3 regions of the Erwinia pyrifoliae DSM 12163 genome follow, and region 2 is predicted to be linked to each of the others. Evidence: predicted binding sites of a transcription regulator. Region 2 holds the regulator's gene; each other region holds the start of a gene.
The links. The regulator ArgR, encoded in region 2, controls arginine synthesis, uptake and breakdown. The targets are predictions, from matches to a motif close to ANTGAATAAAAATACANT.
Positions count from the first base shown of each region.

Region 1: the regulator ArgR is predicted to act here: its motif matches at 2,597-2,614, upstream of argE (acetylornithine deacetylase).
Region 3: the regulator ArgR is predicted to act here: its motif matches at 2,972-2,989, upstream of argA (amino-acid N-acetyltransferase).

Region 1 covers NC_017390.1:173,980-178,474, forward strand. The annotation lists gene ppc (phosphoenolpyruvate carboxylase) at 1-1,163, opposite strand, end outside; gene argE (acetylornithine deacetylase) at 1,398-2,549, opposite strand; gene argB (acetylglutamate kinase) at 2,721-3,497, shown strand; gene EPYR_RS00810 (argininosuccinate synthase) at 3,529-4,495, shown strand, end outside.
Region 2 covers NC_017390.1:360,724-365,218, forward strand. The annotation lists gene aaeB (p-hydroxybenzoic acid efflux pump subunit AaeB) at 1-164, shown strand, start outside; gene yhcN (peroxide/acid stress response protein YhcN) at 372-641, opposite strand; gene yhcN (peroxide/acid stress response protein YhcN) at 753-1,016, opposite strand; gene argR (transcriptional regulator ArgR) at 1,512-1,982, opposite strand; gene mdh (malate dehydrogenase) at 2,424-3,359, shown strand; gene degS (outer membrane-stress sensor serine endopeptidase DegS) at 3,398-4,459, opposite strand.
Region 3 covers NC_017390.1:3,140,904-3,145,398, forward strand. The annotation lists gene mltA (murein transglycosylase A) at 1-910, opposite strand, end outside; tRNA gene EPYR_RS14370 (tRNA-Met) at 1,117-1,193, shown strand; tRNA gene EPYR_RS14375 (tRNA-Met) at 1,270-1,346, shown strand; tRNA gene EPYR_RS14380 (tRNA-Met) at 1,388-1,464, shown strand; gene amiC (N-acetylmuramoyl-L-alanine amidase AmiC) at 1,546-2,793, opposite strand; gene argA (amino-acid N-acetyltransferase) at 3,022-4,377, shown strand.

The sequences.
Region 1 (4,495 bases), 190 kb from region 2:
ACGCCAAAACACTTCACGCGGCGCAGGGTATCCAGTAGCTGGCCGTTAGCAATAATGCCCATACCGCAGGCCTGTAATGACTGGTAGCAGGTATACAGTGGGTTCCACAGCTGTTCGTTCGAAATCAGCAGGTCGGCAGGGCGCGCTAAACGTTCGCCTTTCAGGCGGCCAGCCAGGTAAGCCTGGGTGCTCATCAGCTGGCTGCGCAGGTTTTTCATAATCTCGCGGTACGGCTCCAGCGCTTCCGGGTTGCCGCACAGCTCGCGCACTTCCGGCGTACATTCGGACATCGACAGCTCGGAAATCAGTACGGCGATGTCGCGCAGGAACAGGTCGGTGGCTTTCCAGCGGCTGAGTTGCATGACGTGGCGAGTGATATCGGCGGTGACGTTCGGGTTGCCGTCACGGTCGCCTCCCATCCATGAGGTAAACTGCACCGGAACAAAGTCGACTGGCAGGGTATAACCAAAAGCGGCTTCTACCTGCTCGTTCAGCTCACGCAGGAACTGAGGCACACCTTCCCACAGGCTGTTTTCCACCACCGCAAAACCCCACTTGGCTTCGTCAACCGGGGACGGACGATATTTACGGATTTCGTCGGTATGCCATGCTTGCGCGACCAGCTGGCGCAGGCGGCGCATGATCTGTGCGTGCTCATAGTCAGATAAATCATTGTGATCTAACTGCTTGAGACAGCTGTTCACTTCCACCAGTTTGTGGATCAGGGTGCGGCGTGTGATTTCAGTCGGATGCGCGGTCAGTACCAGTTCCAGCGACAGGGAACCAAGGGCTTCATGGACGGCAGCTTCGGTGAGGGCCGGCTGCTGCTTCAGGCGCTGAAACGTTTTCGCCAGCAGTTCCGGATTCTTAGCACCTTCGCCGTTCGGCGAAATGGTGTGGTACTGCTCGGCAACGTTGGTGAGGTTCAGGAACTGGCTGAAAGCGCGTGCAACCGGCAGCAGCTCGTCGTTAGACAGGTTTTGCAGCGTGGAAAGCAGTTCCTGACGGTGGGCGTCATGACCCGCACGAGATGACTTAGAGAGTTTACGAATAGTTTCTACCCGGTCGAGGATGTTCTCTCCCAGTGCATCTTTAATCGTATCCCCGAGCAGTTTGCCGAGCATACTGACATTACTTCGCATTGCGGAATATTGTTCGTTCATATGATCCCTGACACCCTTTCTTGTATTTTCGCGTTTTTTTCACCCTGCTGAGTCTGTTATCTAGCCACGTTAAGCACGATTCGTCAATTAGCCTACATTCTGCGCATGATGCGGCTAACTCTTAGAAATTTAGAGAATTTAATGAAGTGATGGTGAGATAATTTATTCTCATTATTAGGAATAATAAAAATGGGGCAAAGGGTTGTTTTCACCGTTAAATACCCCGACAGTGGCCTAATGGTGGCAAAAATGGTGCACCACCTGAGCGATCAGTTCGTGCGTTGGCTTAATAAAGGCGGTATCGATAAATTCATCCGGCTGATGTGCCTGGTCGATCGATCCCGGTCCTAACACCAGCGTTGGACAGATTTGCTGAATAAACGGCGCTTCGGTGCAGTAGTTCACCACTTCCGTTTCGCTGCCCAGCAGCTTTTCAACCACCTGTACCAGCTGATGTTCCCGTGGGCACTCATAGCCCGGAATGGGCGGGTGAAGCTCGCCGACGGTCAGACGGCCTGGCCAGCGTGCGCTCACCGGAGCCAGCGCCTCATTCAGCAGCCCGTCGAGATCGCTTAACGTCAGGCCAGGCAGCGGGCGGATATCCATATGCAGTTCACAGCAGGCGCAGATACGGTTAGCCGCATCCCCGCCGTGAATATGGCCAAAGTTCATCGTCGGGTAAGGAATGGCAAAACCCGCATGATGATAGCGTTCCTTCAGCGTGTTGCGTAGCCCCATTAACCGGGTGATGGATTCGTGCATCAGTTCAATGGCGTTGACGCCACGGCCCGGATCGCTGGAGTGGCCGGACTGCCCCTGAATACGGATGACGTTCGAGATATGGCCTTTATGCGCACGCACCGGTTTCAGCGAGGTTGGCTCGCCGATAATCGCGCAGTCCGGGCGCAGAGCGGTTGATTCAGAGAAGTATTTTGCGCCAGCCATCGTGGTTTCTTCATCGGCGGTGGCGAGGATATACAGCGGTTTTTTCAGCGTTGACAGCTCCACATCACGCAGGGTATCTAAAATAAAGGCGAAGAAACCTTTCATATCTGCGGTGCCGAGGCCGAACAGCTTATTGTCATGCTCGGTCAGGGTGAAAGGGTCGCGGGTCCAGCGGCCATCGTCAAAGGGAACGGTATCGGTATGACCTGCCAGCAGCAGGCCGCCAGCACCGCTGCCGCTTTTCGCCAGCATATTGAATTTGTTGCGCGTGCCGGGAACCGGCTGCACCTCAACGGTAAAGCCAAGATCGCGGAACCAGCCGCCGAGCAAATTGATTAAAGTTTCATTGCTTTGATCGAGCGCGCTATCGGTAGCGCTGATTGATGGCGTTGCAATCAACTGGCGGTAAATCTCGATAAAATTAGGTAATTTTGTCTTCACTGTTGACGGTCCTTGCGTTAGGATAGTATCAATATTCATGCACTAATAGTGAATAAAAATACAATAGCGGCGGATGAATGGGAACCGATAATTCTCTTTATCCGCAGCCATAGTTGCACCAGCGCCTTAGCAGCCCTGAAGCGCGGTTACTGACAGAGAGCGAGTGACTTCATGACCAATCCGTTAATTATCAAGTTAGGTGGTGTTTTGCTGGACAGCGAAGAGGCGCTGGAGCGTCTTTTCACTGCCCTGGTAAGCTACCGTAGCACGCATCAGCGGCCTTTGCTGATCGTTCACGGTGGTGGCTGCCTGGTCGATGAGCTGATGAGCAAACTGTCGTTGCCGGTGACGAAGAAAAACGGTCTGCGCGTGACGCCAGCCGATCAGATTGATGTGATCACCGGTGCGCTGGCCGGAACGGCCAACAAAACGCTGCTGGCGTGGTCGAAAAAACACGGCATTGACGCGGTTGGCCTGTGTCTTGGCGATGGGGGCAGCGTCAATGTTGAGCGCTTCGATGAGGAATTGGGGCACGTTGGCCTGGCCACTCCGGGTATGCCGCGCCTGATGAATACTCTGCTGGCGGCGGGTTATCTGCCGGTGGTTAGCTCAATCGGTATCACGCAGGATGGCCTGCTGATGAATGTGAACGCCGATCAGGCTGCCACAGCGCTGGCAGCCACTCTGGGCGCAGATCTTATCCTGCTCTCTGATGTGAGCGGTATTCTGGATGCCAGCAAGCAGCGTATTGCAGAGATGACGGCAGAGAAAGCTGAACGGCTGATCGCCGACGGGGTGATTACCGACGGTATGATCGTTAAAGTGAATGCCGCACTGGAGGCTGCCCGCACGCTGGGACGCCCGGTCGATATTGCCAGCTGGCGCCATGCCGAACAGCTGCCTGACTTGTTTAACGGCGTGTCGATTGGCACCCGTATTCTCGCTTAATCAGTAACGTATTCAATCAAGGAAAAAGACAATGCAAGACAAAAGCATCAAGAAAATCGTACTGGCTTACTCCGGCGGTCTGGATACTTCAGCCATCATTCCGTGGCTGAAAGAGAACTACGGCGGCTGCGAAGTGGTGGCATTCGTGGCGGATATCGGCCAGGAACGTGGCGATCTGGAAGGCGTGGAGCAGAAAGCCCTGCAGTCCGGCGCGTCAGAGTGCCATGTGGTGGATCTGCGTGAAGAGTTCATCAGCGAGTACGTTTATCCGGTGCTGCAAACCGGCGCCCTGTATGAAGGCACCTATCTGCTGGGTACGTCGATGGCGCGCCCGATTATTGCCAAAGCTCAGGTAGAGCTGGCGCTGAAAGTCGGAGCGGATGCCCTGTGCCACGGTGCAACCGGTAAAGGAAATGACCAGGTGCGTTTTGAAACCACCTATACCGCGCTGGCGCCACAGCTGAAAGTGGTGGCTCCGTGGCGCGAGTGGGATCTGCGTTCCCGTGAGGCGCTGCTGGACTATCTGAAAGAGCGCAATATCCCCACCACCGCGTCACTGGAAAAAATCTACAGCCGCGATGAAAACGCCTGGCACATCTCTACCGAAGGCGGCGTGCTGGAAAGCCCGTGGAATGCACCGAATAAGGATTGCTGGGTGTGGACCGTCGATCCGCTGGAAGCGCCTGACCAGCCAGAGCAGGTCACTGTTGCCGTTGAGAAAGGCCGCGTCGTCGCGGTAAACGGCGAAGCGTTAAGCCCGTTCGGCTGCCTGGACAAGCTGAATGCGATCGGTGCGCGTCACGGCGTGGGCCGTATCGACATCGTGGAAAACCGTCTGGTGGGCATCAAATCGCGCGGCTGCTACGAAACCCCCGGCGGCACTATTATGGTCAACGCGCTGCGTGCGGTTGAGCAGCTGGTTCTCGATCGTGACAGCTTCAAGTGGCGTGAGCAGCTGGGTCTGGAAATGTCCTATGTGGTTTACGACGGCCGCTGGT
Region 2 (4,495 bases):
GCAGCGATGCGAACAGACGTGACTATTTTGAGCGCCTGCTGGCTGAGTTCGACGTTTACCAGCAAAAACTACAGCGGTATCAGGCTGCGCAAAGCGTGACTGAACCCGTTGCGCGTCTGGCGATGGTATTAAAGAAATATCAGCAAACGCTGATCGAGGTGTGAGTTTTGCTCAGGCTGGCAGATAAGCTGTAATGTGGTGCCTCCACTCGATTGTACCGTCTGGCTTCCTCTTTCCAGGTTCGCTCAGTAGTCAGAAGATGTAAAAGCCCCGGCGAACGGGGCTAAAGTGATATTCCGGCAGGTTGACAGAAAGAGATGGGCGAGCAACGACAGTAAAATACCGGTGCTGATGCACCGGTTTATCGTTGGTTATTTGTAAAGCTCGGCCGTGGCGTGATAGTTACCATCGTTACGCGCTTCAACGACGCGGTAAGACGTTGCACCCTGGCGATCCGCTTTTTGTGACAGCTGGTGGCGGATTTCCATTGGCGTACCGTCAATCCCGCTAACGCTGACGGAGCCTACCGGCTGTAGATTCTGGCTGATGACCTGCTCGCTGGTGACCAGATCGGCCGCACCGGCAGCAAATGAAAGCACAGAAGCAAGACTTAAAGCAGCAATGGCAAAGGTCGTTTTCATGATGACTCCATAATCGTTATTGCGCGGTAATCGGAAGGGATGAAAAACGTTTTTATACTTGGGATTACCGCAAGGTTTTTTATTGATAGATTCTTTACGTTTACGCTTGGCTTATTTGTAAAGTTCGGCGGTCGCGTGCCAGTTACCGTTTTGGTAGTTTTCAATAACACGGTAGGCGCTGGCACCTTTTTCTCGGGCTTTATCATTCAGCGCCTGCCGGATATCCATTGACGATCCGCTAACACCACTCACGCTGACCACTCCGATCGGTTGCAGGCCTTTTATCTGATCCGTATTGACAGACTGAGCGGCGAATGCGCTAAATGACAGAGTAGAAAGCATGCCTAAGGCCGCAATAGTGGTTTTGATATTCATGAGATTTTCCTCGTCAACGATGGTTAACTTTTAATTGTTTGGATCTGCATCACAGAAACAATTATAGAACTAATAACGTGTAAAATTAATAGCAGGATAATAATATAAATGCGTTTACGCTGGCGCGGAATGGTGTTTTTAATAACGTAGAGTTATAAAAAACGCCTTTTTTTTGTACGATTACGCTAAAATGGATTAAAAAACAGTATGTCAGGAGGATTTATCTATTCGTGCGCTTAGTTGCGGTAGATCACATTGTGAAAGAGATGACAGGCAGGTTTTAGTATAAAAAGCCGTCGCTTTAGCCAGTAGCAAATGCTGACATCAATGATCCCGATGCCGTGAAGAGACCAGGGTCGCTGACTGGCTCTGAAATGACCGAAAGATGGACGCTGTCGCCGGGTTGATGCCAGAAGTTTGCCGACAGCGAACTGTGTGCTGAGCGTTCAGGCTTATGCAGAACGGTACGATGGCGGCGACAGAAGAGGGGAAGGTTTAAAGTTCCTGTTCGAACAGCACCAGGATGGCATCGTGCAGCTGCTTAACGGTAAACGAACGCGCCGGAGTAATAAAAATGGTGTCATCGCCTGCGATGGTGCCGAGAATGCCTTCCGCTTTGCCCAGTGAGTCCAGCAGGCGAGCAATCAGCTGCGCTGCCCCCGGACTGGTGTGGATCACCACCAGCGCGTCGTTATAGTCGATATCTAATACCAGGTTCTTCAGCGGGCTGGTGGTAGTCGGCACGCCAAGCTCGGCGGGTAAGCAGTAAACCATTTCCATTTTAGCGTTGCGAGTGCGCACCGCACCGAATTTTGTCAGCATACGTGACACTTTCGACTGATTAATGTTATCGAATCCTTCATCCTGCAGGGCAATGACGATTTCTCCCTGTGAGCTGAATTTTTCCTCTTTAAGTAAGGCTTTAAACGCCTTAATCAGGTCTTCTTGTCTTGATGAGTTGCGCATAGGTTACCGATAAAATGGGTTATTCAGCCATCCCCTCAGCGGGATTTTACATTATTATGCAATTAAATGAATTTTTATGCAAATAGCAAATATGGCATTGGCTCACTCACTTACCGCGCGGCGGCGCAGTCTAACAAATTTTTCCGCGAAAAAGAATTTGTCGACTCTGTGCTTTGGCGCGCAGAAAGTGAACGAATTGTTATAATGTGATGGTTGTTCAGGTTAGCGGTAAGGGTGTAATGTAACGCCGAATCACGGTAATACCCTGAATATCTGAAGTTGTTGCATTGTTAGCCGCCTGAGTTACCCCCGGTCACTGACCGTTTACAAAGCGCGGTGATGATCGCTTTCGCCGCGATGCGCACGCTGCAGCGATCTCATATCGGGCTTACCTGGGTTCCCCGGCACGCAAAATGCTTAAAATATAATAAGGAGTATAGGATGAAAGTTGCAGTTCTCGGTGCAGCGGGTGGTATTGGCCAGGCGCTTGCCCTGTTGCTAAAAACCCAGCTTCCGGCAGGTTCAGAACTCTCTCTGTACGATATCGCACCCGTGACCCCTGGTGTTGCGGTTGACTTAAGCCACATCCCAACTTCGGTCAAAATTGAAGGTTTCAGTGGTGAAGATGCGACCCCGGCACTGAAAGGTGCTGATGTGGTGCTGATTTCAGCGGGTGTTGCGCGTAAACCGGGTATGGATCGTTCTGACCTGTTTAACGTCAATGCCGGTATTGTGCGCAATTTGATTGAGCAGGTCGCTGCGACCAGTCCTAAAGCGCTGATCGGTATCATCACTAACCCGGTCAACACCACGGTGGCCATTGCGGCAGAAGTGCTGAAAAAAGCCGGCGTCTACGACAGGAATAAACTGTTCGGCATTACCACGCTGGATATCATCCGTGCTAACACGTTCGTTGCCGCATTGAAAGGTCAACAGCCTGAAGAATTGAATGTTCCGGTTATCGGCGGTCACTCAGGCGTGACCATTCTGCCGCTGCTGTCACAGATCCCTGGGATCAGCCTCAGTGAGCAGGAGGTATCTGATCTGACTAAACGTATCCAGAATGCGGGTACTGAAGTGGTAGAAGCGAAGGCTGGCGGTGGTTCGGCCACACTGTCAATGGGCCAGGCTGCGGCACGTTTTGGTCTGTCGCTGGTACGCGCGCTGAAAGGTGAAAGCAACGTCGTTGAATGTGCTTATGTCGAAGGGGACGGAGAACATGCGCGTTTCTTCTCGCAGCCGCTGCTGTTGGGTAAGAATGGCATTGTTGAGCGTCGTCCTGTCGGAGAACTCAGTGCGTTTGAACAACATGCACTGACCCACATGCTTGATACGTTGAAAAAAGACATTACGCTCGGCGAAGAGTTCGTTAAGTAGCATGTCGCTTTTTCTGCCCCATCGCCAGATGGGGCAGGTCACCGGCTCTGATTTTCTTCCGGATACTCTTGTACCGTTACGGGTAACGTTATTTTTTGCTCATTGCGACTGATTTCCACGTTGATAACCGTACCGGGGCGTATTTCTGCCACCTGGTCCATGGTTTCCAACGGGGACACCGCCGCCGTGCCGTTGACCCGGGTGATAACATCGTTGACCTGCATACCGGCGGTAAAAGCGGGGCCGCCCTGCTTGATCTCAGTGACCACAATGCCCTGTCCCTGAGGATGTTCCATATCATTATCAGGGCCGCTAAAACGCCTGAATTCCTGCCCGGTAATACCAATATAACCACGAATAACCCGACCATCACGGATCAGTTTCTCCATGACTTTGCTGGCCAGCTTGGTGGGGATCGCAAAGCCCAATCCTTCCGGCGTTTCACCGTTGCTGCTTTTATCAAACGACAGCGTATTGATCCCCATCAGCTCGCCCAGCGAGTTAATCAACGCCCCGCCGGAGTTACCGCGATTGATGGAGGCATCCGTTTGCAGAAAGTCCTGATGACGTGAAGGACTGAGACCAACACGCCCGGTTGCGCCAATAATCCCCTGGGTTACCGTCTGGCCAATGTTATACGGGTTACCGATGGCCATCACCAGGTCACCGATATGGGCAATACGCTGCGGATTGATGGGGATCACCGGCAGACTGGCGGCATTAATTTTCAGCACCGCCAAATCGGTCAGGTAGTCTGACCCTACCAGCAATGCTTCAAAAGAGCGGCCGTCCTGGAGATTCACAACAATCTGGCTGGCATCGTTTATCACATGCTTATTGGTAAGAATATAGCCGTGTGGGTCCATAATCACCCCGGAGCCGAGAATATCGCTGGCACCGTTAGCGCTGTGGTTATAGACATAGACCACGGCGGGTGCAGCGCGGCGAACTGCGGCATTGTAGCTGACCGGCTGCTGGCCGCTGATGTCATCCGTTGGCGACAACAGGTAGCCACCGAGTCTGAGACCCGGAACGGCTAACAGAAGGATGGCGGCGATAATCAGTCCGAAGATGGCTGAACGTATGAGTTTAGGCAGCATGCTTTTAAATGATAAATGAAGATGCGGGCAGAATAG
Region 3 (4,495 bases), 1.2 Mb from region 2:
TACCGTTATTATCCAGCAGGGGGATTTCTGCCAGCAGCGCGGTTCCGGCGGGGATCAGCGCACGGTCGGCCGCTACCGAAGCTTTGGCAATCAGCGGCACCGCACTGGCTCCGCGCACCGGCGCAAAGCTATCCGGCTTGAAGAACACGAAGGACGGATTCTGTTCCAGCAGCTCGCGCACTTCTGCCGCACTGTGCTGTTCTCCCCACTGGCGTATCGCCTGCATCGACATGTCTTCCCGCTTCACTTCTCCACGGTCGATCAGCACTTTACCGATGCTGTGATAGGGATGGCCGTTTTTACCACCGTAACCAAAGAACTTCAGCGGACGGCCGTCGCCAAAATCAACGTAGCCGCTGCCCTGTACGTCCATCATAAAATTATCCATCAGCGAGTTGCTGTAACCTGCCACGTAGCCTTCGCCCAGTGCTCCGCTGTAAATCTCCGCCCTGCTCGGCAGCCTGCTGCGCTTTTTATGCGGCATGCGATACAAAGGGAACTGGAACTCGCCCTGACGGCTGTAACGCGCCTGAACAACCGGCGTGTAATAGCCGGTAAACTGCACGTTACCGTAGTTGTCGGTGCCTTCCATCTGGAAAGCATTCAGACCAAACTGCCGCAGCTGACGGGTATCGCCGCCGGCCATCAGCCAGCTCTGAATGGCGCTGTAGGCGGCAGACTGGCGTGAATACATGCCTGCCGAGGCAAAGCGTATTTGAGAAACCTGATCGGCAAAATCTTTGCCGTTGACCGGGCGACCTTTCGCATTGGGCTGATTGACCAGCGCCAGCGGCTGGATCAACTTTCCATCTTTATACTGTTGCCCACGATCGGTGGGTTTCGAGCTACACCCCGCCAGCAGTGCCAGCAGCGTGCCGGTCACCAGATATTTCGCCCAACCTGCTTTCATGCCTTGCTTACCTTTATACGGGAACCCTGCGCGAAGATAGCAAAGGCTCCACCATAAGAAAATGTGCTGGTGGAAAAAGACCACAATTATTTGCACAACTTTTCAGCATTTGGTCAAAAAAAGATAGCCTGAGCGCGCTTTTAGCCACTTAACTGCAAAAAGGGGTTGCAACAAAACGCATCAGGCGTATAGTGCGCTTCCACGGACGCGGGATGGAGCAGCCTGGTAGCTCGTCGGGCTCATAACCCGAAGGTCGTCGGTTCAAATCCGGCTCCCGCAACCAATTCACTGAAATCAGTTAAGGTTTAGTGAAGCAGTAACAGAGACAGTGTCGTGATGGAAGCGACAAACCACGCGGACGCGGGATGGAGCAGCCTGGTAGCTCGTCGGGCTCATAACCCGAAGGTCGTCGGTTCAAATCCGGCTCCCGCAACCAATTTGCCGTCGTGGTGTGCAGTAATAAAAGCGTCAACCGGACGCGGGATGGAGCAGCCTGGTAGCTCGTCGGGCTCATAACCCGAAGGTCGTCGGTTCAAATCCGGCTCCCGCAACCAACAAACACCCTTCAGGGTGTTTTTTTGTATCTGAAGCTTATCCAGCCTGTTTTACCGGGCAGAATCCTTTCTTTCCGGTGGTTATTTATTGGTGGCCAACGACGCGCCGTTAGCAAAATAGGCTTTAATCCCTGCCAGAATCGAATCCGCCACCTGATGCTGAAAACGCGTGGTACGCAGCTTACGTTCCTCTTCCAGGTTACTGATAAATGCGGTTTCTACCAGAATTGACGGGATATCGGGCGCTTTCAACACCGCAAAACCCGCCTGATCGACGGTGCGCTTGTGCAGGTGATTAATTTTTCCCATCCGCGCCAGCACTTCCCCGCCAAACCTCAGGCTGTCGTTGATTGTGCGGCCCTGCAACATATCGAACATCGTATGGTCGAGATAGCGATCGCCCCTCATACTGACGCCGCCAATCAGATCCGACTCATTCTGGGTCTGTGCCAGAAATCGTGCTGCGGTACTGGTGGCCCCTTTTGTCGATAACGCGAACACGGACGATCCGCGCGCTGTACGACGGGTAAACGCATCGGCGTGAATGGAAATAAACAGATCGGCACGCTGTTTGCGCGCTTTCGCCACCCGCACTTTTAACGGAATAAACACATCTTCATTACGCGTCATATAGGCGCGCATATTCGGCTGCTTGTCGATCAGGGATTTCAGGCGGCGGGCAATTTTCAGCACCACGTCTTTTTCACGCGTTTTGTGTTTGCCAACGGCGCCGGAATCTTCGCCACCGTGACCGGGGTCAAGCATAATCACTATCGGCCGATCCTTTCCAGCCTTACCGGGTAGCGGCGCGGCCTTAGGCTGGCTACGCCCCAGATCGCCCTGATTGTAATCTTCCAGTAACGCCAGCAGCGGATCGTCATTGTGCTGCGGCCTTTGCACCGGATAGAGATCCAGCACCAGACGATGTTTAATCCCGGCGACCGGGGCAAGAGTAAAGGTACGCGGCGCAACATTCTGTTTGATTTCCAGCACCAGGCGCACGGTATTCGGGTCAAACTGACCCACACGCACATTTTTAATATAAGGATCGTCTTCGCGCACCAGCTTCCCGACATCGTTCAATACGCGATTAAGCTGAATATGTTCAATATCCACCACGACACGGTCGGGGTTTCTCAGAGCAAACTGCTTATATTTCAGCGGCGTATTAGACTCAATGGTCAAACGTGAGTAGGTGGACGAAGGCCAGATGCGGATTGCGACAACATGTCGACTGGCGCTCATGCCTGTGCGGCTAACGCTCAACAGCCACAGCGCCCCGGCCCCTTGTAATAACCGTCGGCGGTTAAGGGAAGTTGAATCAGTCATGCCACTCCAAATGCTGTGAGGTGTCTAATAAAAAGCCAAATAAAAAAATCGGCGAAACTCTAACGAATCCCTCCGGCAGTGTCACTGAGAAAAACGAATAAATGCAGCGCGTCTGACAGAAGAAAATACCATTCCGAGTGATGATTAAGGACAAATGCTACTTGCACCCGCGCCCATAAAAGAATAAAAATACACTTTTAACGAATAATAATGCAGAGAGGATTTGCCGTGAAGGAACGTAGTACCGAGCTGGTTCAGGGATTTCGCCATACCGTACCCTATATCAACGCCCATCGTGGTAAAACGTTTGTCATTATGCTGGGCGGTGAAGCCATCGGGCATGAAAACTTCTCAAGCATCGTCAACGATATCGGCCTGCTGCATAGCCTGGGCATCCGCCTGGTGGTGGTGTACGGCGCCCGCCCGCAGATCGATGCCAGCCTTGCCGGGCACAATCTGGAACCTGTCTACCATAAACATACCCGCGTAACGGATGCCCAGTCGCTGGAGCTGGTCAAGCAGGCTGCCGGCCGTTTGCAGTTAGATATTACTGCCCGCCTGTCCATGAGCCTGAATAACACCCCATTGCAGGGCGCGCATATTAATGTCGTTAGCGGAAACTTTATTATCGCTCAGCCGCTGGGCGTCGATGATGGCGTCGACTACTGCCATAGCGGCCGTATCCGCCGCATCGATGAAGAATCGATACATCGTCAGCTGGACAGCGGAGCCATTGTCCTGTTGGGGCCGGTAGCCGTATCGGTCACCGGAGAGAGCTTCAATCTGACCTCGGAAGAGGTGGCCACCCAACTGTCAATTAAGCTGAAGGCCGAAAAGATGATTGGTTTCTGCTCCGAACAGGGGGTGACGGATGCAGAAGGCCGCATTATCTCCGAGCTGTTCCCGAATGAGGCACAGCTGCGCATCGAAGAGTTTGAAACCCGGGATGATTACCACTCAGGCACGGTACGCTTCCTGCGCGGCGCGGTAAAAGCCTGCCGCAGCGGGGTACGTCGCAGCCACCTGATCAGCTATCGGGAAGATGGCGCGCTGTTACAGGAACTGTTCTCACGCGACGGCATCGGCACCCAGATTGTTATGGAGAGCGCCGAGCAGATCCGCCGTGCCACCATTAACGATATCGGCGGCATTCTGGAACTGATCCGCCCGATGGAACAGCAGGGCATTCTGGTACGCCGTTCGCGTGAACAGCTGGAGATGGAAATCGACAAATTTACCATTATCGAGCGCGATAACCTGACCATCGGCTGTGCCGCCCTCTATCCGTTCCCGGAAGAGCAGATTGGTGAAATGGCCTGCGTAGCGGTACATCCTGATTACCGCAGCTCGTCACGCGGTGAAGCATTACTGGAGCGCGTGGCGTTACAGGCGCGGCAGATGGGGCTAAAAAAGCTGTTCGTGCTGACCACGCGCAGCATTCACTGGTTCCAGGAGCGCGGCTTTGAGCCGGTAGAGATCGAGCGGCTGCCGGAAAGTAAAAAGCAGATGTATAACTATCAGCGGCGTTCCAAAGTGTTGATGGCAGACCTGCGCGAAGCCAGCGTTCATACCCGCCAGAGCTGATCGCTTTCGGTGCCGGAGCCTGAAGCTTTAGCCTGTTTTTGCCAGCCGTGCCGGCAGCAGATACAGGCATTTCACCCCTGTTGGTGAGAAGATAAGGGCGCTGAATCACCTGCAGATG